4 regions of the Kribbella sp. NPDC004138 genome follow, and region 1 is predicted to be linked to each of the others. Evidence: riboswitches for the same ligand, from Rfam matches in the RefSeq annotation. Region 1 holds a riboswitch; each other region holds the start of a gene.
What was found. A riboswitch is a leader RNA that binds a small molecule or an ion and turns the genes downstream of it on or off. The one in region 1 is predicted to bind cobalamin.

Region 1 (5,738 bases):
AAGCGCTGACCCGGAGCACTGCCCATTGGTAGTGCATGGCGCCGCCGTCGTTCCAGGTGGTCCATTGCTCCAGCTCGCCGTGCCGGCCTAGGACTTCCTGCATCCCCTCGTCGCTGCGGATGCTGAAGAAGCGGCCGGGGCCGTAGCCTTTGCCGTCGTCCCAGACGTGTTCCCTGCCGCTGACGTCGCCCCAGAGGCCGACGGCCAGCGGCGCGCCCGGACGGAGCACCCGGACGATCTCCCGCAGCGCTTGATCGAGGTCCTCGTCCGCCACGTGCAGCAAGGTGCTCATCGTCCAGCCGGCGTCGAACGTCGCGTCGCCGAACGGCAGGTCGAGGACCGACGCGGCCTCCGCGTGCAGGCCGAGCTCGCGGCAGGCCTCGACGCTGGCCGGCGACAGGTCGACTCCGGTGTAGGTGAAACCGGCCGCCGCGATCGCCTGGCCGTCGCGGCCGGGGCCGCAGCCGAGCTCGAGCACGGTGTCGCGGCCTTCGGCGCGGAGCTGGTCGAGGTACGCCGTACGGCGGGCGACACGTGGCTCGGGCAGGTCCCGGCCGACGCGGGCGTGGATCTCGCCGGTGTAGTAGGCGATCAGGTCCTGTTCACGGTCCGCGCGGGTCATCGGATCGCCTTCAGCGCGAAGAACAGCGGGATGCGAGGGGCGTCGTCCGGCAGGCGCCACCAGCCGTCCGGCGTCTGCCGCATCGCCGCCCAGCGGGGCCAGGGCAGGACGTCGGACTCGCGCAGCCCGGTGACCTGAAAGCCTGTGGAAGCGAGCGTGGTGACGATCTCGCCGAGGCCGTGCCGCCACTCGTAGCTGGTCTGGCGGCCGGGCACCTCGTCGCCGGTGTAGGTGACGGTGGAGTCGTGCGCGATCGGGCCGCGCCCCTCCAGGTAGTCGGCACGGAGCACCAACTCGTCGGACTCGCCCGGGAGCGAGACCTCGCGGAGCGCGTTGAGCAGCGGGTGGAACTCGACGAGGTAGAGGACGCCGCCAGGCTTGAGCAGATCGCGGACCACCTCGGCCCACTGCTGCAGGTCGGGCAGGTAGCACAGCGCGCCCTTGCCGGTGTACACGACGTCGAACTGCCGGCCACCGACCGCACCCACGGCGTCGTACACGTTGGCGTGCAGGTAGTCGACCTCGACGCCGGCCTCGCGCGCGATCTCCCGGGCCGCTTCGAGCGACTTCTCCGACAGGTCGAGTCCGCTGGTGCGCGCACCCCGGCGCGCGAACTCGATCGTCTCGGTACCCAGATGGCACTGCAGGTGCAGGACGTCGCGGCCGTCGAGCGGGCCGAGATCCTCCCACTCGTAGTCCGCGAACCAGAACTCCGCGGGCCGGTCGTAGAAGTCGCTCGCCGCGTGCAGCGGGGCGCGAGCATTCCAGTCGGCCTCGTTGGCGGCCACCATCCGTTGCGTCTGCGCGTCCAGGGTCACAGGCAGAAGTGTGCCCACAACCGGGGTCCAGGCGGTGTTGGTTTTCCACAGCCCTTGTTCAAGGTTTGTGGATAAGCTTGAATAAGGCTATGGCACGGGTTGAGTTGCACCGCTGGCCCGGGCACCCCGACGGGTTCACCCGGGCGGAGCGCTTGGGCGGGTCGTACGAGCTGTACTTCCCGGATCCGCTGGCCGGGCGCGAGTTCGACCTCAGCGACGACGTCCTGGCGCTGCTCGAGGACGCCGCCGGCGACCTGGCCCGCCTGGACGCGACCGCTGCCGTGCTGACCAACAGCGAGGCGCTGGCGCGGTTGCTGCTCCGCGCCGAAGCGGTCGGGTCGTCGCACATCGAAGGCCTCGTCGTCGGTGCGCGCCGGCTGCTGAAGGCCGACGTACTGCGCGACCGCGTGCACGACGTGACCGCCGAGGAGGTCCTCGGTGCGGTGGACGCGATGACGTGGGTGACCGAGTCGGTTCAGGCCGGCGACAAGCTCGAGGTCGAGCACCTGCTCGAGGCGCATCGCCGGCTGATGGCGCACTCGCCGACCCCGGAGTACGGCGGCGAGATCCGCTACCTGCAGAACTGGATAGGCGGCCGCTCCCCCGCCGAGGCCTACTACGTGCCGCCGCCGGCCCAGCTGATCCCGGACCTGCTCGCGGATCTGATGACGTTCGTGCGCGAGTCAGCGCTGCCGGTGCTGGCCAAGACCGCGATCGCGCACGCGCAGTTCGAGACGATCCACCCCTTCGCCGACGGCAACGGCCGCACCGGCCGTGCGCTGATCCACCTGATCCTCCGCGCCGACGGGCTGGTCACGCGCACCGTGCCGCCGGTCTCGCTCGCACTCGCCACCCACGCCGCGGAGTACGTCGACACTCTGACCGCATTCCGGTACGTCGGACGCGCGACGACCGCGAAGGCCCGCGCGGCCGCGAACCCGTGGTTGCGGATGTTCGCGACCGCCTGCACGCACGCGACCGCCGAGGCCGCGCGCTTCGAGCAGACCGCCGCCGACCTGAAAGCTGCCTGGCGGGAGCGCGCGGACCCGGTGCGGGCCGGCTCCGCGGCCGAGCTGCTGATCGAGGCGCTGCCGGCCGCGCCGGTCCTCACCCTCGCCGCCGCGGCTCAGCTCATCGACCGCTCGCAACAGGCCGCGAACCAGGGCCTGGCCCGGCTGGTCGAGGCGGGCATCCTGCGCGAGATCACGGACGGGCGCCGCAACCGCGTCTACGAGGCGCCGGAGCTGATCGACGCCTTCACGCTGCTGGAGCGCCGGTTCGCGAGCCCGGCCGCGGACACCCGGGTCGAGCCGCCTAGCAGACCGGTCCCGTCGAGGCCACGACCGACACACTAGGTGGTTTGACTTTCCGGTCGCGATCGAGCAAGAATTCGAACACATGTTCGATCGTACAGGGGAGTTGTGATGCCGGAGGCGTTCGACTGGGACATCCTGCACCGGCCGTCGGCGATGGCGATGGTCCGCGGACAACTCGGCTTCAGCTGGATGGTGCTGTCCGGACGACTCGCCCAACTGACCGACGAGCAGTACTTCTGGCGACCGAGCAGCGAAGCGCTCACCGTCGTCCGGCGGCACTATGCCGGGCAGTTCCGCGCGCTCGGCTCCGGCGAGTGGGTCGCGCAGTGGCCCGCCGAGCCGGACCATCGCGGGCCACGCACGATCGCGTGGCTGATCGCGCACCTGACCGAGATGTTCTTCGAGCGCTGGGAGTGGACGTTCGGCGAGAGCCGGCAGGGGCGTGACGACATCACCCTGCACGGCAACGCCCAAGACGCGGTGGCCTGGCTGACCCACTGGGTCGAGGCCTGGCAGGACGCGATCGCCGCCCTGGACGAGGACGAGGCGATGACGGTCGGCCTGAGCCAGGCGAACGAACTGGACGCCTCCGAGCCGTTCGGCCACGTCATCCTCCGGCTGAACCGTGAGCTGATCCATCACGGCTCCGAGATCATGACTCTGCAGGACCTCTACGCGGTCGCGGCGTGAGGACCACAACATGTGCGACACGCGGCATGGCGCTACCACAAGATCTAGGAGACTCCGCCTAGCATCACTACTGCTGGTGGTTCGGGGCGATCCACACCACAAGATGTTGATCGTCCCGGGGCAACAGGGGAATCCGGTGCAACTCCGGAGCTGCCCCGCAACGGTGAGCGGACACGCTGTCGAACGGTGCCCGCGAGTCCGGATACCTGCCACCGGCGCGTGCACCGCCGGTGCACGCGGTCCGAGATCTCGCGGGTGGATCGCAGGGCGTGACGGCGGTGTTCCCGGCCGGTGCCGCCGGTCCCGTCGTGCGTCCGCTCGCGTGGTCCCGGGTCTCCGAACTCTCCTGGAGCACACACCTGTGACCATTGCTTCCTCATCGGCTGCGGCCACCGCAGACCTCCGGACGGAGCTCACCGTCGTCCGCCGCGACGGCAGCAGCACACCGTTCGACGCCACCAAGATCTCCGTCGCCATGACCAAGGCCTTCCTCGCCGTCGAGGGCTCCGAGGCCGGCGGCACGCACCGGGTCCGCGATCTGGTGACCGACCTGACCGGCCGGGTCGTCACCGCCCTGACCAGCCGCGGCGCCAGCGCCCGCAGCGTGCAGGTCGAAGACATCCAGGACCAGGTCGAGCTGGCGCTGATGCGCGCCGGCGAGCACCAGGTCGCCCGCGCCTACGTCCTGTATCGCGAGGAGCGGACCAAGGCGCGCACTCCCGCCGACGCGGCGGGTGTCACCGAGCCTCCGCCGCTCACCGTCCGTGCGGCCGACGGCAGCCGGGCGACGCTCGACGTCGACCGGCTCCGGGTGGTCGTCGCCGAGGCCGCCGCCGGACTCGACGCCGTCGACCCCGAGAAGATCCTGAACGAGACGCTCGGCGCCTGCTACGACGGCATCGCCGAGCACGAGGTCGAGCTCGCCCTCGTCATGGCCGCCCGGGCGTCTGTCGAGACCGAGCCGCAGTACAGCTACGCCGCGTCCCGCCTGCTGCTGGACCAGATCCGCCGCGAGGCGCTCGGCCGTGTCCACGGCGAGCCCCGTCAGGCCAGCCAAGCCGACATGACCGCCGCGTACGCCGACTACTTCCCGCGCTACATCCAGGTCGGCATCGACGCCGGGCAGCTCGACCCCGAGCTCGGCCGCTTCGACCTTGCCCGGCTCGCGGCGGCGATCAAGCCCGACGCCGATCTGAACTTCACCTTCCTCAGTCTGCAGACCCTGTACGACCGCTACCTGCTGCACCTCGGCAAAGTGCGCTACGAGTTGCCGCAGGCGTTCTTCCTCCGGGTCGCGATGGGGATGGCGCTGCGCGAGGACGACCGCGACGCACGGGCGATCGAGTTCTACGAACTGCTCAGCTCGTTCCGCTTCATGTCCTCGACGCCGACCCTGTTCAACTCCGGCACCACGCGGCCCCAGTTGTCGTCCTGCTTCCTCACCACCGTTGACGACGACCTGTCCGGCATCTTCACCGGCATCCGCAACAACGCCCTCCTCGCCAAGTACTCCGGCGGCCTCGGCAACGACTGGACGCCGGTCCGCGGCATCGGCGCCCACATCCGCGGCACCAACGGCGAGTCCCAAGGCGTCGTCCCCTTCCTGAAGGTCGCGAACGACACCGCTGTCGCGGTAAATCAGTGCTTCGCGCCTGACACGCTCGTCTACACCGCGGGCGGCGCGACAGCGATCCGCGACGTCAAGGTCGGCGACCTCGTCCTCGGTGCCAGCGGCCGCTATCGCGAGGTGACGAAGACCTTCACCTACGACCAGGACGGCCCGATGGTGGAGCTCGATGTCAAGCACTCGATCGACCCACTCGTGGTGACGTCGGGGCACCCGTTCTACGCAATCCAGGGCGTCCCGCTGGAGCAGAGCAACGAGCGCACTTTCCGGTGGCTCAAGAACGGAAAGGTCAAGGCCGGGTGGGTCGAGGCGGGAATGATCAGTCAGGGTGACTACATCGGTCAGGTAGTTCCGGAGGAGATCGTCCCCGTCGGTCTCACCGATGACGACGCACGGCTGTACGGCATTCTCCTCGGCGACGGCCACGCGTCGAAGGATGGCTACGAGTGGGGTGTTTGCGGCAATCCGACGCGCGATACGCATCTGTCCTTCGTTCGTGCGTACCTGACGTCGCGCGGCATCCACTTCTGGGAGACGGGTCGTGGCGACACCTACACACAGATCCGCTGGGCCTCCGGACATGGACCGTTGCGTGACCCGATGACCGGACGCATCAGCGGGCAGGGTGAGGCGACTCTGCCGTTCACACGCAAGGACCTGTACGA
Region 2 (5,738 bases), on a different contig from region 1:
GTTGGCGGCGAGCGCCTCGGCGTGCAGCTCCGGGAAGCCGCCGCCGAGATACAGCGCAGCGGTTGCCTCGGGCAACTTATCGGTCAGCGGGTCGAAGGTGACGACATCGGCCCCGGCCGCGGTGAGCAGCTCGGCAGTCTCGGTGTAGCGGAACGAGAAGACAGGTCCGCCCGCGACCGCGACCACCGGCCGGGCGCCGTCCGGCGACGTGACCTCGGCCGACGGGTCCCACGGTGTGGCGTCGTGTGCGGGCGCGGCCTTCGCGGCGGCGACGAACGCCTCGAGGTCGACGCCGTCGCGCACCAGTTCGGCCGCGGCGTCGACGGCCCGCTCGGCCTGTTCGCGTTGCTCGTCGGCGGGGACGAGGCCGAGATGACGACTCGGAACCGTCAGCCGCGTGTCCCGCCGCAGCACCCCGAGCACCGGTACGCCGGTCGGTGCGACGCCCGCCCGGACCTCGGCCTCGTGCCGGTCCGTGCCGACCTTGTTCAGGATCACCCCGACGATCCGTACCTCGGTGTCGAAGGCGACGAATCCTTGGACGACGGCCCCGACGCTGCGACCGGCTGCCGACGCGTCCACCACCAGCACGACCGGCGCCATCAGCAACTTCGCGACGTGCGCGGTCGACGAGAAGCCCTCGGTTCCGAGCGCGCCGTCGTACAGGCCCATCACGCCTTCGACGACGGCGATGCCGGCGCCGGTCGCGCCGTGCGCGAAGAGCGGTCCGACCCGCTCCTCCCCCGACAGCATCGGGTCGAGGTTGCGTCCCGGCCGTCCGGTCGCGACGGCGTGGAAGCCGGGATCGATGTAGTCGGGCCCGACCTTGAAGCCCGCGACGACGTGGCCGGCCCGGCGCAGCGCCGCCATCAGCCCGACGGCCACGGTCGTCTTCCCGGCGCCGGACGACGGTGCCGCCACGACCACGCGCGGGATCACCACTCGATGCCCTTCTGGCCCTTCTGCCCGGCGTCCATCGGGTGCTTGAGCTTGGTCATCTGGGTGGCCAGGTCGGCGGCCTCGAGCAGCTTCGGGGCGGCGTCGCGGCCGGTGATCACGACGTACTGGTGGCCGGGCCGGTTGACCAGCGTGTCGACGACCTCGTCGACGTCGACCCAGCCCCACTTCATCGGATACGTGAACTCGTCGAGCACGTACAGGTCGTGGGCCTCGGCGGCCAGCCGGCGCTGGATCTCGCGCCAACCCTCGAGTGCGTCGGCGGCGTGGTCCTCCTCGGTGCCGGCCTTGCGGGACCAGCTCCAGCCCTCACCCATCTTGTGCCACTCGACCGGCCCGCCCTCACCGGTCGCGGCGTGCAGCCGGCCGAGCGCCTTGAACGCACTCTCCTCGCCGACCTTCCACTTCGCGCTCTTCACGAACTGGAAGACCCCGATGTTCCAGCCCTGGTTCCAGGCCCGCAGCGCCATCCCGAACGCCGCCGTCGACTTCCCCTTCATCTCACCGGTGTGCACCATCAGCAGCGGCCGGTTGCGGCGCTGCCGGGTGGTCAGGCCGTCGTCCGGTACGGCGACCGGTTGTCCCTTCGGCATGTCAGGCCGCCTTCCGCTCGGTCACTGCACGGACGAGGTTGCCGGCGGCAACGTCTCCGAGGTCGAGGTACTCGGCTCGGAGGTCCGACGCGAGCTCCGCGGCGAGTCCGAGCCGGACGCCGCGGTGCGGCTCACAGTCGACCACGACGGTGGCGATACCGCGGTCCGCGAGCCATCCGGCGGCCTGGCGGGCGCGGGCGAACGCGTTGTCGCCGTGGGTGGCGCGGCCGTCGGTGACGAGCACCAGGAGCGGACGCCGGCGCGGATCCCGGATCGCCGCGATCCGCAGCACCTCGGCCGCCTGCACCAGCCCTTCGGCGAGCGGCGTGCGGCCGCCGGTCGGGAGCGACTCGAGCCGTCGTACGGCGGTCTCGACGCTGCCCGTCGGCGGGAGCGCGACCGTCGCCGCGGCGCCGGCGAACGTGACCAGGCCGACGGTGTCGCGGCGCTGGTAGGCGTCGAGGAGCAGCGAGACGATCGCGGTCTTCACCTCGGCCATCCGCTTCTTCGTCCCCATCGAGCCGGAGGCGTCCACGCAGAACAGCACGAGGTTGCCCTCACGCCCTTCGCGCACCGCCAGCCGTACGTCGGTCGCGCGGACCACCAGCCCGGGACCGCTCCGCCCGCGAACGTTCTGGTGTGGCGCCGCGGCGCGCACGGTCCCCAGCACATGCGGCCGTCCGGCTTCGCGGCCCACCCGAGCGCGGTCGCCGACCACGCGACCCACCTCGGTGATGGCCCGTCCGCGCCGGCCGGCGACCCCGGCGCCGGCGCTCTGCACGCTCAGCAGACGGGCCTTGTAGGGCTCGGAGGCGCCCACAACCTCGCCACTCGGTGCGGAACCCGCGACCGCCTCGTCGCCATCCGAAGATGCGCCCGAAGGCGTGCCGTCACGGAGGTGATCCGAGTCCACCTCGGCCGACCGGTTCGCCGGGTCACCCTGGTCGGAAGGACTCACGCCGTCCTGGCAACCGTCCGAACCCTGTCCGCCCGGACCCGGGTCGTCCGGGTGGGGTGGGTCGTCGTCGGGGTCGGTGGGTGGGGTGCTGTTGTTGATGGCCTCTTCCAGCTGCTGGTCGTCCAGGCCGGGGGCGTCGAAGGGGTTCCGGCGGCGGCGGTGCGGCAGGGCGAGTTTGGCGGCGGCGCGGACGTCGTCGACCTCGACGACGGTGCGGCCGGACCACGCGGCGTGGGCGACCGCGGTGCGGGCGGTGACCAGGTCGGCGCGCATCCCGTCGACGTCGAACGACGCGCAGATCTCGGCGATCTGGCGGAGCGCGGAGTCGGTGAGGATCACCTCGGGCAGCAGGTCGCGCGCCTTCACGATCCGCTCGGCCAGTTCCCGCTGCGGGCCGTCGTGCCGGGCCGTGAAAGTCTCCGGGTCCGCCTCGTAGGTGAGCCGCGCGCGCATCACCTCCACGCGGACGGCGGGATCCCGGCTGGCGACCACGTCGACGGTCAGCCCGAACCGGTCGAGGAGCTGCGGCCGCAGCTCGCCCTCCTCCGGGTTCATCGTGCCGACGAGCACGAACCGCGCCGGGTGCGTGACCGAGACGCCGTCGCGCTCGACCGTCGCCCGCCCCATCGCGGCGGCGTCCAGGAGTACGTCGACCAGGTGATCGTGGAGCAGGTTGACCTCGTCGACGTACAGCAGTCCGCGATGCGCCGCGGCGAGCAGCCCGGGCTCGTACGCGGTGACGCCCTCGGCGAGCGCCTTCTCCAGGTGCAGCGAGCCCAGCACCCGGTCCTCGGTCGCGCCGACCGGCAGCTCGACCAGCCGCGCTGCCCGCACGGACCGCTCCCCGGTGTGCGGACCGTCCGGGCAGGCGGGATCCGGGTGGTCGGGATCGCACGAGAACCGGCAGCCGGCGACGACGTCCACGGGCGGCAGGACCTCGGTGAGAGCGCGGACGGCGGTCGACTTCGCCGTCCCCTTCTCGCCGCGGATCAGCACCCCGCCGATGGCCGGCGAGATCGCCGCCAGGATCAGCGCGAGCTGGAGATCGTCCATCCCGACGATCGCGGTGAACGGGAAGCTGGTCGAACGCACGGACCGCATCGGCGGTGGATCCCTTTCGTCGAGCGGGTGTCCACGCCCGCTACGGCACTGGTACGCCGGCAGCCCGGCGGACGACCGCGGATGTCCTGGCTTCCAGGGATCAGACCCTGGTCACAGTGGCGGGACCGCCCCGGACTCCCAGCACGCTGGTCACCGGTGTTCCTCCACACTCGTCGGCCCGATCATGGCACACCCGCGCGCCCCACAACGCACCCCGGTCACGTGGTCCTCACCACGTACGGCTTCAGCGGGTCAGGCGTTTGGCGAGCGCTGTCGCGGCTGCGTCGTCCCTGACCTCGCGGATGCCGACGATCGGTGTGACGGTGACGAAACCGTCGGCGAGGAACGCCTCGTCGGTGCCCGGGACCGGGGTGGCCTGGGTGCGCTCGACGACGATCATCGGCTCGCCCGTCGGAGCGGTCGCACCGACCAGCCGGGTACGCCGGGGCACGGCCAGCGACGCGTGCCGGACGCCGGCCAGCTGTTCCAGCGGGCGGTCCGGGACGTTGATCGTCAGCACCGTCCCGCCCGGCTCGTCCGCGATCCACCCGAGCGCCTCACCGGCGATCGTCGCCGCGGTCGGCCAGTGCGCCGGGTTCTCGGAGTCGATGCTGACGGCGACCGCCGACGTACCGGTCTCGGCCGCGGTCAGCGCCGCCGCGACGGTGCCCGAGTGGAAAATCGACACGCCGATGTTCAGCCCGCGGTTGATGCCCGACAGCACCAGGTCCGGCGTCGGCCCGAACGAACCGGCCTGCGCCATCGTCACCGCCTGCGCCGGAGTGCCCTCGATGCCGATGAACGTGACGCCGTTCTCCACGTCGGATGCGGTCCGGACCGGCCGCCCGACCATCCCCGCGCGGGCCGATCCGACGCCGCTCTCGTCGAGCATCGGGGCCACCACGAGTACGTCGTACCCGAGCTCGGCGATCGCCGGCGCGAGCGCCCGGATGCCTGGAGCGCGGTAACCGTCGTCGTTCGTGATCAGGACTCGCGGCATGTCCCTACCCAATCAGGCGCGGTCCTCGATGTCACCTTCCGTCTCAAGGACTGCGTTGCGTAGCGTCTCGAGCGCTTCCGCCGACGGCTCCGCCCACAGGCCGCGCTGGGCGGCCTCGAGGAGGCGCTCCGCGATGCCGTGCCGCGCCCACGGGTTCGACGTCCGGAAGAACTCGGCCATCTCCGGATCGGCGACGTACTGCGTGGTCAGCGACTCGTACATCCAGTCGTCGACCACACCCGCGGTCGCGTCGTACCCGAACAGGTAGTCGACCGTCGCGGCCATCTCGAACGCGCCCTTGTACCCGTGCCGCCGCATCGCGGCCATCCACCGCGGGTTCACCACGCGGGCCCGGAAGACCCGCTTGGCCTCCTCCTCGAGCGTCCGGGTCTTCACCTGCGCGGGGACCGCGGAGTCGCCGACGTACGCCTTCGGGTTGGCGCCGGTGAGGTGCCGGACCATCGCGACCATGCCGCCGTGGTACTGGAAGTAGTCGTCGGAGTCCATGATGTCGTGCTCGCGGGTGTCCGCGTTCTTCGCCGCCACCTGGATCCGGGCGTACGCGCGCTCCATCGAGCCGCGGGCCTCGGCGCCGTCCAGGTCCTTGCCGTACGCGTACCCGCCCCACACCGCGTAAACCTCGGCCAGCTCGGCGTCGGTGCGCCAGTTCCGGGCGTCGACGAGCGGCAGCAGGCCGGCGCCGTACGACCCGGGCTTGGAGCCGAACACGCGGGCCGTCGCCTGCCGTACGTCGTTGCCCGCCGCAACATCGGTGTCCACGTGCGCCTTGAGGAAGTTGTCCGCCGGCGACTCGTCGAGGGCGGCGACCGTACGGACCGCCTCGTCGAGCAGCGCGACGACATGCGGGAAGGCGTCCCGGAAGAAGCCGGAGATCCGGATCGTCACGTCGATCCGCGGCCGGCCGAGCTCCTCCAGGCCGACCACCTCGAAGCTCGTGACGCGACGGGACGCGTCGTCCCAGACCGGCCGGCAGCCGAGCAGCCAGAGCACCTCGGCGAGGTCGTCGCCCTGCGTGCGCATCGCCGACGTACCCCAGACGGTGAGGCCCACGGACCGCGGCCATTCCCCGGTCTCGGCCTGGTGCCGCGCCAGCAGCGAGTCGGCCAGC
Region 3 (5,738 bases), on a different contig from region 1:
GATCAGCGTCCAGATCTGCGCCCGCAGCGTCGGCACCTTCTCCGGGTCGAGCGCCTGCACCGTCGCGTACTCGTCGAGCAGGTACTCCAGCTTCGCCATGTCGCCGTACGTCTCGGCCCGCGCCATCGGCGGCACCAGGTGGTCGACGACCGTCGCGTGCGCCCGCCGCTTCGCCTGCGTCCCCTCGCCGGGGTCGTTGACGATGAACGGGTAGATCATCGGCAGGTTCCCGAGCACAGCGTCCGGCGCACAACCGGCCGCCATCCCGATCCCCTTGCCCGGCAGCCATTCCAGCGTGCCGTGCTTCCCGAGGTGTACGACGGCCTGCGCGCCGAACCCGCCCTGGTCGGCCGGCGCCTCCAGCCAGCGGTACGCGGCGAGGTAGTGGTGCGACGGCGCCATGTCCGGATCGTGGTAGATCGCCACCGGGTTCTCGCCGAAGCCGCGCGGCGGCTGGATCATCAGCACGACGTTCCCGAACCGCAACGCGGCCAGCGCGATCGCGGGCTCCGCGCCGGACGTGTCGACGTACAGCTCCCCCGGTGCCTCCCCCCACGCCTCGGTCATTGCCGTCCGCAACGACTCGGGCACGCCGCCGAACCAGCGGGCGTACGTGGACGCCGGAACCTTGGCGACCGCGTTGGCGAGCTGCTCGTCGGTCAGCCAGTCGACGTCGTGGCCGCCCGCCGCGATCAGCCGGTGGATCAGCCCGTCGCCTTCGAGCTCGCCGACGTCGAGGCCGCCCAGGTCGTACCCGGCCTCTTGCAGCTGCCCGAGCAGCACGACCGCCGACGCCGGCGTGTCCAGCCCGACGGCGTTCCCGATCCGGGCGTGCTTGGTCGGGTACGACGACAGCACCAGCGCGATCCGCTTCTCGGCTGCGGGTATGTGCCGCAGCCGGGCGTGCGCGACCGCGATACCGGCCAGCCGCGCGCACCGCTCCGCATCCGGCGCGTACCGGGCCAGGCCGTCGGCGTCGTACGACTTGAACGAGAACGGGATCGTGATCAGCCGCCCGTCGAACTCCGGGATCGCCACCTGCGTCGCCGCGTCCAGCGGGCTGACGGCCGCATCGCTGTCCACCCACTGCTCGCGCGTCGACGTCAGCGCCAGGCCCTGGATCAACGGAATGTCGAGCGAGGCCAGCGCACCGGCGTCCCACGCGTCGTCCGAGCCGCCCGCGCTCGCGTCGGCCGCGACCGATCCGCCGGCCGCGAGCAGCGTCGTCACGAGTACGTCGCACTTGCGCAGCAACTCGAACAACCCGGCGTTGTCGGGCGACGTCGGGTCGAGCCCGCGGAGCGTCCCGCAGTACACGGGCAGCGGCTGGGCGCCGGCCGCGTCGACCGCGGCCGCGAGCGCGTCCACGAAGGCGGTGTTCCCGGAGATCTCGTGTGCGCGGTAGTACACGATGCCGACCACCGGACGCCCGTCCTCGGCGTACGTCCCGCGCACGCCGTACGCCGGGAGCGCGCGCGGCGGCTCGAACTCGTCGCCGGTCAGCAGCAGCGTGTCCCGCAGGAAGCCGGCCAGGTTGCGGAGGTTGTCCGCGCCACCCTCGCGAAGGTAGGCCAGCGCCTCGGTGACCGCCCCGGCCGGGACGGTCGACAGCGACATCAGCTCCGCGTCCGGCGCGGCCTCACCGCTGACCACCACCGTGGGCTTCCCCGAGGCGAGCACAGCGTCGAGCCCGTCCTCCCACGCCCGCCGCCCGCCCAGCAGCCGCACCACAACCACATCAGCGGCGCCGAGCAGCGGACCCAGTTCGGTGAGCCCCAGCCTGGCCGGGTTGGCGACGTTCCAGCCGGCACCCGCCTCTGCTGCAGCCAGCAGATCGGTGTCAGCGGTCGAAAGCAGCAGAAGATTCGCAGCCACGCGCACAGTCCTTCCCGGGATGTCCACGTCCCGACCGGAGGTACGACGGCGGCAGTTCCTGACTCCCCCCAGAACGCGGGGTCACAGTGGCGGGACCGTCCCGGACTCACACCGGGTTCCTGCAGATGCCGTCGAATGACGCCGCGACTCTATCCGACCCAGCTCGGTCTGTGGGTCTGAGAGGATGCGGTCCAGATCACCTCGCGAAAGCGGCCACCGATGACCTCCTGGCGTAACACTGCCTCTGCCGAGGCACAGCAAACGCTCGACGACCTGTTCGACACCGCCGTCCAACTGGCGGTTGAGCACCTGGTCAAGCGCGGCGGCTTTCTGCCGTTCGCCGTCAGCGCGGCAGACGGTGAGCCGATCTCGATCGAGATGCTCGGCGAGAAGGCCGACGCACGCCGGACGATCGACTTGCTCTGGGACAGTCTGCGGGCGAGGCGGGACGATCTGATGGCGGCTGCGGTGGTCGCGGATGTGCGGCTCGGCGGCGATGGGTGGCCCGACGGCATTCAGGTGGAGGCCGAGCACCGGGACGGGATCGTGTTGAGCATCGTCGCGCCGTACCGTCGGCGGCGCCTTCGACGCGACGTCGAACTCGAGGAGTTCGGTCTCGCCGAAGGTCAGCGCCGGCTTTGGTGAGCTCTATCTGTGCATCGCGTAGTGGGCGGCCAGGAGGTCGGTGCCCCAGTCGTTGCGGACGTCGCGCCAGACCGAGTGGATGTGGTTGGCGTTGTCCTGGGTGTTGTCGTACTCGGCGAGGAACGTGGGACCCGCGATCGAGTAGTAGTGGCGGTGGCCGGTGCCGGGCTGGGTTTCGCCGGCCCAGGCGAACGTCAGGCGTTCGATGCCGTGCTCGGTGATGTCCTGCCAGGTCTGCAGGCCGATCGGCCCGGCGGCGCGGCCGACGTACTGGCCGATGAGGAGGCTGAGGAGCTGGCGCTGGTCCTCGGTCATGTCGCCGTACGCGAGGCCGCGGTGCAGGAGTGACGCGTCGGCCACCGGGTCGTGCCGGGTCAGGATGTCGTCGGGCGCGTCCGGAGAGACCAGCGCGACCTCCAGCTGTCCCGGCTCTAGTGCGTGCAGCAGCTGGAAGCCCAGGTCCTGCTCCGTGGCCAGAAACCGCCGCCCTGCCTGTGGCCCGGTCAGCACCTCGGCCGGGTTCGACCCGAGGAACTGTGGTGTGAACGCGATCGCTCCGTCCACGACCGTCACGTGCAGTGCCAGGTGGTGACCGTTCAGCCGCCAGGCCCACGGCTCCGTGCCGTTCGGGTCCCCGAGCACGCGCAGGAAGTACCGGTCGGCGACGGTCGCGCCTTCCCACTCCCCCGACGGCGGCAGGTCCGGCAGCCCGCGGACCACGATCTCGGCGTCCAGAACCGCCCAGACGTCGGCCGTACCGCGCTCGCTGCACCCGGTCGCGACCAGCCGCTCCACGAGTTTCTGCTGCGCCGGCGTCAGCTCGGTCAGGGCAAGGCCCGGCACAGGTCCCGGCAGGTACGTCCACTGCTTGTGGTCCGGGGTGTCGAAGGGTGCGCGGATCTTGCCGGCCTGGTCCGGTGTCAGGCTCGCCAGCAACTCGAGAACCGTGTCCCGCGTCTGCGCTACAACCATGCCGATCGCTCCCGTTCCGTCGGTTCGTAGGTGGTCCACTGTTCGAACGGCCGGTCCAGCTTGTACCGGAAATCCGGCTGCCGCAGCAGGACGCGTGTTTCGGCGTTCCCCGGGTTCCGCAGCGACTCGAAGAACCGCACCGACCAATGGAACCACCGCATACAGAACAGCCGCATGGTCAGGCCGTGCGAGACCAGCAGCACGTTGCGCGGGGCGTCCGCGCTCTCGAAGTCGCGGTGCATGGTCTCCAGGAACGTCGACACCCGGTCGTACACGTCCGACCCCGACTCACCGTGGGTGAACCGGTAGAAGAAGTGCCCGAACGAGTCGCGGAGCTTCTCCTGCCGCTCGATGTCCTCGGTGTCCTGGAGGTTCGCCCAGTCCTGCTCCCGCAGCCGCGGCTCCTCCCGCGGCAGCTCGATCAGGTCGTCCAACCCGAGCGAGTCGAGCGTCTGCCGGGCGCGCAGGTACGGCGAGACGTACACGCGGACCGGCTCGTTCTCGAACAGCTCCCGCAGCTCCCGCCCCGCCTTGGCGGCCTGCTCATGGCCCACCGGGGTCAACGGGACCGCATGGTCGGGGGTCCGCTCGTAGACCGTCTTGTCCAGGTTCGCCTCGGACTCGCCGTGCCGGATCAACGCGATCCGCACCGGCCGGCGGCTCAGATCCATCGCTTCCCCTTCCCGAGTACGGCCGCAAGACACACGGCGGCGATCCCGACCCGCCGCGCGAGTTCCGCCGTACGGCGCACGTCGGCGACCGTCGGCGCCGGGCCGTCACCCAGCGTGCCGCGGTCCTCCGCGTAGCTGCCGTAGCTGTTCGTACCGCCCAGCGTGAGCCCGAGCGCTCCGGCGAACGCCGCCTCGACCGGCCCGGCGTTCGGGCTCGGATGCTTCGGCGCGTCCCGGTGCCACACGGCGACGGTTTCGCGGGGGCGGCCGGATGCGAGCCCGGTCAGCAGCGCGCAGACCCGCGCCGGCAACAGGTTGACGAGGTCATCCAGCCGCGCCGACGCCCAGCCGAAGTCCTCGTACCTGGGTGAGCGATACCCGACCATCGCGTCCAACGTGTTCACAGCCCGATACCCCAGCAGACCTGGTACCCCCAGCAACCCGCCCCACAGCAGCGGCGCCACGCACGCGTCGGAGGTGTTCTCCGCGACCGACTCCACCGTCGCGCGGGCCAATTCGTCGGCCTCCAGGCCGGTCGCGTCGCGCGCACACAGGTGGCTGAGGCGATCCCGCGCACCTGGAACGTCCTTCTCCTCCAGCAGCTCAGCCATCGCCTCGGCCTCACGCTCCAGACTGCGAGCGCCCAGCACAGCCCAGGTGGCAGCGGCCGTAACCGCGGTGTGAAGCACCGAATGCCGACGGCAGGCCCGCTCAACCGCAACCCCCAGCGCCGCGGTCGCACCGACGAGCACGGCCGTGTACCCGGCCCCCCGGCGCCGGGAGTCGCCGTACATCTGCTGCTCCAGCCAACCGGCAGTCCGCCCAAACCCGGCCACCGGGTGATACCGCCGAGGATCCCCCAGCACCCGATCAGCAGCAAACCCCAGCAAAAGACCCAAAGCCCGCGACACCCTCGGCAGTCTGCCACGGCACACAGCCGGATTGTCCGTGCCACCCTCCGGCCGTGGTGACCTGGGACCAGACGCGGCGAGCGGGGACCTGGCATGACAGGTCTCCGCCTACTACTTCAGGTCTCCGCCCACCGTTTCGGGTCTCCGGTGCTCGGGGTTATCCGCTCGTGCTGGAGGTTCTTCACCCGTGTACAAGCGGAGAACCCCCAACTGCAGTGGAGAACCGGCCGTCTGCGCGGTCCTTGGTTGTGATTGGGTGAGCGGCATGGGAATCGCGGAGCTGCTCCGGCAGGTCGACGGGAGCGGGGAGTTCGGGGTCTGGCTGGGCCGGCTGGACGGTACGCCGGTGTTCGTGCACGAGGCGGAGCGGGCGCACTACTCCGCGAGCACGATGAAGCTGCCGGTGGCGATGGCGATGCTGCGCAAGGTCGACGCCGGTGAGCTGTCGATCTCCCAGCCGGTGGCGGTGCACAACGACTTCGCGTCCGCGGGCGGCGGCCGGTTCGGGGTGAACCCGGAGGAGGACGAGGCGCCGAAGACCTGGGAGCAGCTCGGCAAGAAGGTGCCGCTGGACTGGCTGGCGACCGAGATGATCACCCGGTCCAGCAACCTCGCGACCGACCTCGTGCTCGAACAGGTCGGGATCGCCGCCGCCCACGCCGAG
Region 4 (5,738 bases), on a different contig from region 1:
GTTATCCGCCAGTCCGTCGCCCAGGCGTGGACGGCGACGTCGAAGCCGTCGCGGCTGGCCGCGACGCGATAGTGACCGTCCTCCTCCGGTACGACGTCCGCGGTCCAGCCCCGCGCGCGGAGTGTCGCGGCCGCGGCGTCGACCGTCGCGGACGGGTCGGGCGCCTTCGGGTTGCCGGTCTCGACGGTGACCCGGCAGACCGTGGCCGTGCCGCGACCGTCGAACAGGACGCCGGGATTCACCGGCCCCGGGTCGTGCGTGACGACCGGACGCTGATCCGGTACGACGGCTTCCGCCACCGCGAGCAACTCGCTGCGCAGGAACTCCCGGTCGCTCGTCATCGCTGCCGCCCTTCCGGGCCTCGTGCCGCGCTGTTCGTCCGGTGCGCCGCGGTCTGCCCGGCGGCGGAGCCGGCCGACTGCTTCGACGGCTTGGTGAGCGCCACGATTCCGTCGTACACCCTCGACGCCGCGCCCGCGACACCGTTCAGCGCACCGCCCCACGACGTACCGAGGAAGAGTTTGGTCTCGGTCGCCCGGCTGGTGTTCGTGGTGGTGATGTGCCCCAGATCGCCCCGGACCACGCGGCCGATGTTGCGCAGCGCCTCGCTGTTCGGCCGGTAGTACTCGTTGTGCCAGTGCACCGACACCGGGTCGTCGCCCCGCGGGTCGGCGGTCGCCATCCGGATCGCGTCCGGGAAGGTCGCCGGATCGGGCCCGTGCCACTCCGAGTACGAGACGTAGTCGCCCGGGGCGCGCTCGGTGTACAACCGGGTCGGCGGCTGCACGAAGTCCGCGGCCTCGTCGATGTACTTCGCGATTCCTGGCGATCCCGTCATCACCAGCCGTTTCGGCCGGGCGCCCGCCATCACCGCCTGCGCGGCCACGTCCGTGCCGTACGAGTGCGCGACCAGCGTGACCTCGGCGTCCTCGGACTTGAGCTCGTCGAGCTCGGTGACGAACCCCGCGAGCCGCGGGCCGCCCTCGATCGCCGCGTCCTTGCTCGCCGCTTCCACCAGGCCCTGCGGCGAGTCGTAGTCGAGCCACACCACGACCGCCGTACCCGGGCCGGCTTCCTGCTTGATCAGGTCGCCGCGGTCCGACTGTCCGCGGAACGTGTCGAGGCTGTTCCCCATGCCGGGCACCAGCACCGCGACGTTCTGCGCCTGCTGGAGGTCGCCGAGCACCTCGACCGCACGCCCCTGACCGTCGGGGTCCACCGAGTAGAACTGCCGCGGCCGCTGCACCTCGATGACGTTGCCGTCGGCATCCAGCTCGGACACCGTGACAGGGGTGAGCAGCTCCTCGATCGTCGCCAGCCGCTTCTTGTCCGCATCGGTCGCGGTCTCGGCGTCGACCGCACTCTGCAGACGATCGCGGGCCGCGACGAGCAGGGCATGATTCGCACGGAACCGCTCGGCAAGCTGGTCGGACTCAGCCATCGTGACTCCCCGTGACAGCCGGTCACCTGGGCGTGTAACCGGGCCAACCGCAGTTTGTCAGCTCCAGGGGGCCAGGGAAAGTGACCAGTTGCCCGAGTGGTGCGAGAGGTTGACCGCCGCGAGCGGGCGTACGTCGACGTGGCGCAGCGACTCCGCCGGCGCGTCCACGACGTACAGGACGATCGCGCGGACGATCGCCGGGTGGACGACCACGACCGCCGAGCCGTGGTCCCGCGCCGCGACGTCGCCCAGCCAGTCGGCGACCCTGGCGATCACGTCGTTCTCGGTTTCGCCGTTCGGTGTCGCGGTGTGCGGCCGATCCAGCCACGCCGCAACGCCCGACGGATCGGACGCGAGCAATTCCTCCAGCCCGCGTCCGGCCCAGTCGCCGTATTCGCGATCGCGCAACGCCGGCTCCACCACCGGGTCGAGCCCGAGCGCCGCCGCCGTGCGTACGGCGGCCCGCTCCGGACCGGCGTACGCCGCATCCGCGGCCACTTTCAACTCGCGCGCCGTCTCGACACTCGCCCGATCCGGCTCGGCGTCACCACCGAGCACGAGTCCACGCAGCGCAGGCGTCAAGGCGTGCGCGACCAAGGTCAACCCCGTCACATCGCTACCTTTTCTCGGGCCGGCCGGCGGTCCACCGCGACCGCATACCCGAGTCCGAGCAGGAGCCACAGCGTCGCCTGCGTACCGAGCGAGGCGAACCGGAACTGCCACAGCAGCGTAGCGGGGAACGACTCCGGAACCTCGTTGATCCGCGGCAGAATCAGGTACGCCGCCACGACGGTGACGACCAGCCCGGCGACACCGCCCGCGAGCCGGGCGACCTCGCCGTACCGCGCCGCCCACCGGGACAGCGCGACACCGGCCCAGACCGCCAGCAGGCCGATCACCAGCGTCAGCAGATACGTGACGGTCCGCTTGGTGATCGTCTCCGGATCACCGACCGCGGGCGGGTTCGGCGGGTACTTGAGGAACGGGACCAGTACGACGCCGACGAAACCGGCCGCGGCGAGTCCGAGCGCGGCGTACGCGTCGTTGCCGGTGCCGAGCTTGCGGCGCAGCAGCGTGTACGCGACGGCGAACAGACCGCCGAGCGCCACGCCGTACAAGCTGGTCGCGAGGAACAGACCGGCCTTCTGGCCTTCGCGGCTGACCAGCGGTTCTTCCCCGTGGTCGTCGCCGTGCTCATGGGCCTGGTCATGGTCATGGGAGTGCGCGGCACCGGCCTCTTCGATCGCGATCGCCGCGTCGACACGCGACTCGCCCAGCGCGTAGGCGAACGATCCGGCCAGCAGGCCGGCGAAGAGTCCGACGATCAGTCCGCGCACCAGGAGCTGTCCGAAGGTGCGCATCTGATCTAGTGGCAGGGCACGCCGAGCAGATGCCGACCGTCGTGCATCAGCTCGTGCAGGAACATCCCCGAACGAGACACCGCACCCTGGTCGAACCCGACCAGATACGCGAGCAGCAACATCAGGCCGACGCTGAGCAGCGCGACGGCGAGGAGCCTGGGAGAAAGAGCCGGTACGGCGACCGAGCGGGCAGGAGCTGCCATCTGAACTGAACCTCCTGGGGAAGTGCGCGTCCCCTTCGAAAGGCTGCGATGCCCGAGCGTCCTGACTTACGAGCCGAAACTCGATCACAGTGGCGCGGCCGCGCCGGATTCGCACCGGCTTCCCTCATGGCACCGCAGGTTGACCCTCGAACCGTAAGGTCCCCACCAACCCCCGGTCAACGCACCCCGGCGCGCCGGTGACCAATCCCACCTGCGCACCCCGGGGCCACGCGGCGCAGGTACGACCAGCCACGCGTTCCGGCCGGGGTCGTCGAGTCGTGGAGATTGGCGGTGAGAACGGACCGATATCCACGACTCGGCGCAGGGCCCGGGAGCCAAACGCCACGACTCGGGGTCGAAGGCCGCGACCAGCCAGAAGCCGACTCGACACCCGCGCCAAGCGGGGCGGGTCGGAGCGCGCGAAGCAAGTGCGCTGAGGGGCCCCGTGACGAAGTAAGCACCTGCGGAGTGCGGGTGGGGCGGCTTATCCTGAGCGGCATGCCGTCCGCTCATCATCTGGTCGCGTTTGCGATCACCGCGCTGATCATCATCGTCGTGCCGGGCCCCAGTGTGCTGTTCATCGTCGGTCGCGCCTTGGCGGTCGGGCGGCGGGAAGCCGTGTTGACGATGGTGGGGAACACGCTCGGCGCCGCGATTCTGCTCGGGGCGGTGTCGCTCGGGCTGGGGACGTTGATTGCGGCGAGCGCGGTCGCGCTCACGGTGGTGAAGCTGGCGGGTGCGGCGTACCTGATCTATCTCGGCGTGCAGGCGTTCCGGTCGCGGAAGTCGCTGGTCGAGGCGATGCGGGGTACGGCGAAGCCGAGCACGACGCGTCGGACGATCCGGCAGGGGTTCCTGGTCGGGGTGACGAACGCAAAGACGGCGGTGTTCTTCGCGGCGGTGCTGCCGCAGTTCGTGGACAAGGGCGCGGCTGCGCCGGCGTGGGCTCAGATCCTGGTGCTCGGCACGATCTTCATCCTGATCGCGCTCTGCTCGGACAGTGTCTGGGCGTTCGTGGCCGGTACGGCGCGGGAGTGGTTCGCGCGGTCGCCGCGCCGGCTCGAGCTCGTCGGCGGCACCGGCGGCCTGATGATCATCGGCCTCGGCGCCAGCATCGCGGTCACCGGCTCGAAGGAATAGCCGTACGCCGTCCTGCCGGGACGCCGAGCAGTGCGAGCAGCGCCGGGAGACCGAATGCGACCAGGTACGCCGTCATCGCGGAATGTGGCTCCAGCGCCGCGAACAACGACCCGCCGATCGCGAGGATCGTTGCGGTCGACAACGAGTCGCTGAGCTGCAGGGCCGAGCTGTTGGCGCCCTGCTCGTCGCGCTCGGAGTACTCCAGCACCAGCACGGACAGCGTCGGGAACACGGTCCCCATCCCGAGGCCGGTCAGGCTCCAGCCGAGGATGCCGACCAGCACCGGTACGTGCGGGTCGAGCGTCAGCGCCGCGGTCACGATGCCGAGCAGGATCGCGAGCATGCCCGCCTGCAGGAAGACCGCGTGTGAGAACGGCTGGTTCGGCCGGCCGCGGTACCACGACGCAGCGCTCCAGCTCAGCGCGCTGACCGTCAGGACGAGTCCGGCGAGCGCCGGCGACAGGCCGCGTTCGCGGGTGAGCATCAACGGCAGGAACACCTCGGCGCCGAACCCGGCCGCCGCGACGAGACCGCGCAGCGCGATCACCGACGGCAGCCCGCGCCCGAAGGCGAAGGTCCCGGACGGCAGCAGCCGCGGACCGAACGCGATCACCCCGGCCAGACCGATCGCCAGCAGTGCCAGCTGTACGGCGCCACGCTGCTGCCCGCCGTAGTGCAGCAGGCCGACACCGACCGCGGCCGCGATCGCCCACAGCGCCCGCTTGTCCCACAGCTTCCCCTGCCGTACGTCGTACGCGCTGCCGCGGGCCAGGCCGGGACGCATCACGAGTGCGGCCGGGACCGCGATCACCGGGACGGCCAGGAAGACGAGCCGCCAACTGGTGTGTTCGACGATCAGCCCGGCGATCGCGGGCCCGACGAGCGACGGTACGACCCAGCCGGTCGCGAACGCGGCGAAGATCCGCGGGCGGAGACGCGCCGGGTACAGCTGCCCGACGACGACGTACAGCGCGACCGTGAGCAGGCCGGAGCCGAAGCCCTGGATGATCCGGCCCGCGACCAGGATCTCCATCGAGGGTGCCAGGCCGGCGATCAGCAGGCCGGCCAGGAACCACGCCGTACCGTGCCAGAGCGGACGGGTCGGGCCTTTCAGGTCGCTCCAGGTGCCGGAGACGACCATCGCGACCACGCCGGAGGCGAGCGGTCCGCCGAACGCGAGCGCGTACAGGCTGAGGCCGTCCAGCGCTTGCGCGACGGTCGGCATCGCGGTCGCGACCGCCAGGGACTCGAACGCGACCAGGGTGATCAGCGCGACCATCCCGACGGTCAGGGCGCGGTACCGCGGTGAAAGGACGCCGCCGATCTCAGCGGCCGGCTCGGCAGTGATGGTCATGACGACGACCATCGCTGTTCAAGTGCACTTTAAGTCAACTAGAGAATCGCGGCGAGCACGAGCGCGAGGATCGGCGGCACGGCCTGGGTCGCGGCGGCGCGCAGCATCCGCCGGTCGGAGGCGAGCAGGACGATGCCGGCGCCGGCCATGCACGCGCACGCGAAGAGCGCGATGGCGTGGCCCTTGTCGCCGCCCCAGATCAGGCCGCCGAGCGCACCGATCGCCAGGAACAGGTTGTA

Region 2: another riboswitch for cobalamin. It lies ahead of ACWEOO_RS09095 (putative cobaltochelatase); the one in region 1 lies ahead of ACWEOO_RS11825 (ribonucleoside-diphosphate reductase subunit alpha).
Region 3: another riboswitch for cobalamin. It lies ahead of cobN (cobaltochelatase subunit CobN); the one in region 1 lies ahead of ACWEOO_RS11825 (ribonucleoside-diphosphate reductase subunit alpha).
Region 4: another riboswitch for cobalamin. It lies ahead of ACWEOO_RS23835 (CbtB domain-containing protein); the one in region 1 lies ahead of ACWEOO_RS11825 (ribonucleoside-diphosphate reductase subunit alpha).

Annotation. Positions count from the first base shown of each region.
Region 1 is NZ_JBSGFZ010000007.1:132,262-137,999, reverse strand. Features, by position in the region: gene ACWEOO_RS11845 (class I SAM-dependent methyltransferase) at 1-622, opposite strand, end outside; gene ACWEOO_RS11850 (hypothetical protein) at 1-9, shown strand, start outside; gene ACWEOO_RS11840 (class I SAM-dependent methyltransferase) at 619-1,440, opposite strand; gene ACWEOO_RS11835 (Fic family protein) at 1,530-2,795, shown strand; gene ACWEOO_RS11830 (DinB family protein) at 2,865-3,446, shown strand; cobalamin riboswitch at 3,507-3,674, shown strand; gene ACWEOO_RS11825 (ribonucleoside-diphosphate reductase subunit alpha) at 3,808-5,738, shown strand, end outside.
Region 2 is NZ_JBSGFZ010000005.1:253,357-259,094, forward strand. Features, by position in the region: gene ACWEOO_RS09085 (cobyrinate a,c-diamide synthase) at 1-942, opposite strand, end outside; gene cobO (cob(I)yrinic acid a,c-diamide adenosyltransferase) at 936-1,550, opposite strand; gene ACWEOO_RS09095 (putative cobaltochelatase) at 1,552-3,609, opposite strand; cobalamin riboswitch at 3,669-3,796, opposite strand; gene surE (5'/3'-nucleotidase SurE) at 3,854-4,609, opposite strand; gene cobN (cobaltochelatase subunit CobN) at 4,622-5,738, opposite strand, start outside.
Region 3 is NZ_JBSGFZ010000005.1:259,799-265,536, forward strand. Features, by position in the region: gene cobN (cobaltochelatase subunit CobN) at 1-1,875, opposite strand, end outside; cobalamin riboswitch at 1,909-2,036, opposite strand; gene ACWEOO_RS09110 (hypothetical protein) at 2,095-2,520, shown strand; gene ACWEOO_RS09115 (DUF3500 domain-containing protein) at 2,524-3,492, opposite strand; gene ACWEOO_RS09120 (histidine phosphatase family protein) at 3,483-4,163, opposite strand; gene ACWEOO_RS09125 (cobalamin biosynthesis protein) at 4,154-5,098, opposite strand; gene ACWEOO_RS09130 (serine hydrolase) at 5,340-5,738, shown strand, end outside.
Region 4 is NZ_JBSGFZ010000017.1:56,461-62,198, reverse strand. Features, by position in the region: gene ACWEOO_RS23855 (hypothetical protein) at 1-341, opposite strand, end outside; gene ACWEOO_RS23850 (alpha/beta hydrolase) at 338-1,441, opposite strand; gene ACWEOO_RS23845 (histidine phosphatase family protein) at 1,499-2,053, opposite strand; gene ACWEOO_RS23840 (CbtA family protein) at 2,050-2,802, opposite strand; gene ACWEOO_RS23835 (CbtB domain-containing protein) at 2,808-3,005, opposite strand; adenosylcobalamin (AdoCbl) riboswitch at 3,050-3,142, opposite strand; gene ACWEOO_RS23830 (LysE family translocator) at 3,504-4,145, shown strand; gene ACWEOO_RS23825 (MFS transporter) at 4,126-5,499, opposite strand; gene ACWEOO_RS23820 (DUF1304 domain-containing protein) at 5,538-5,738, opposite strand, start outside.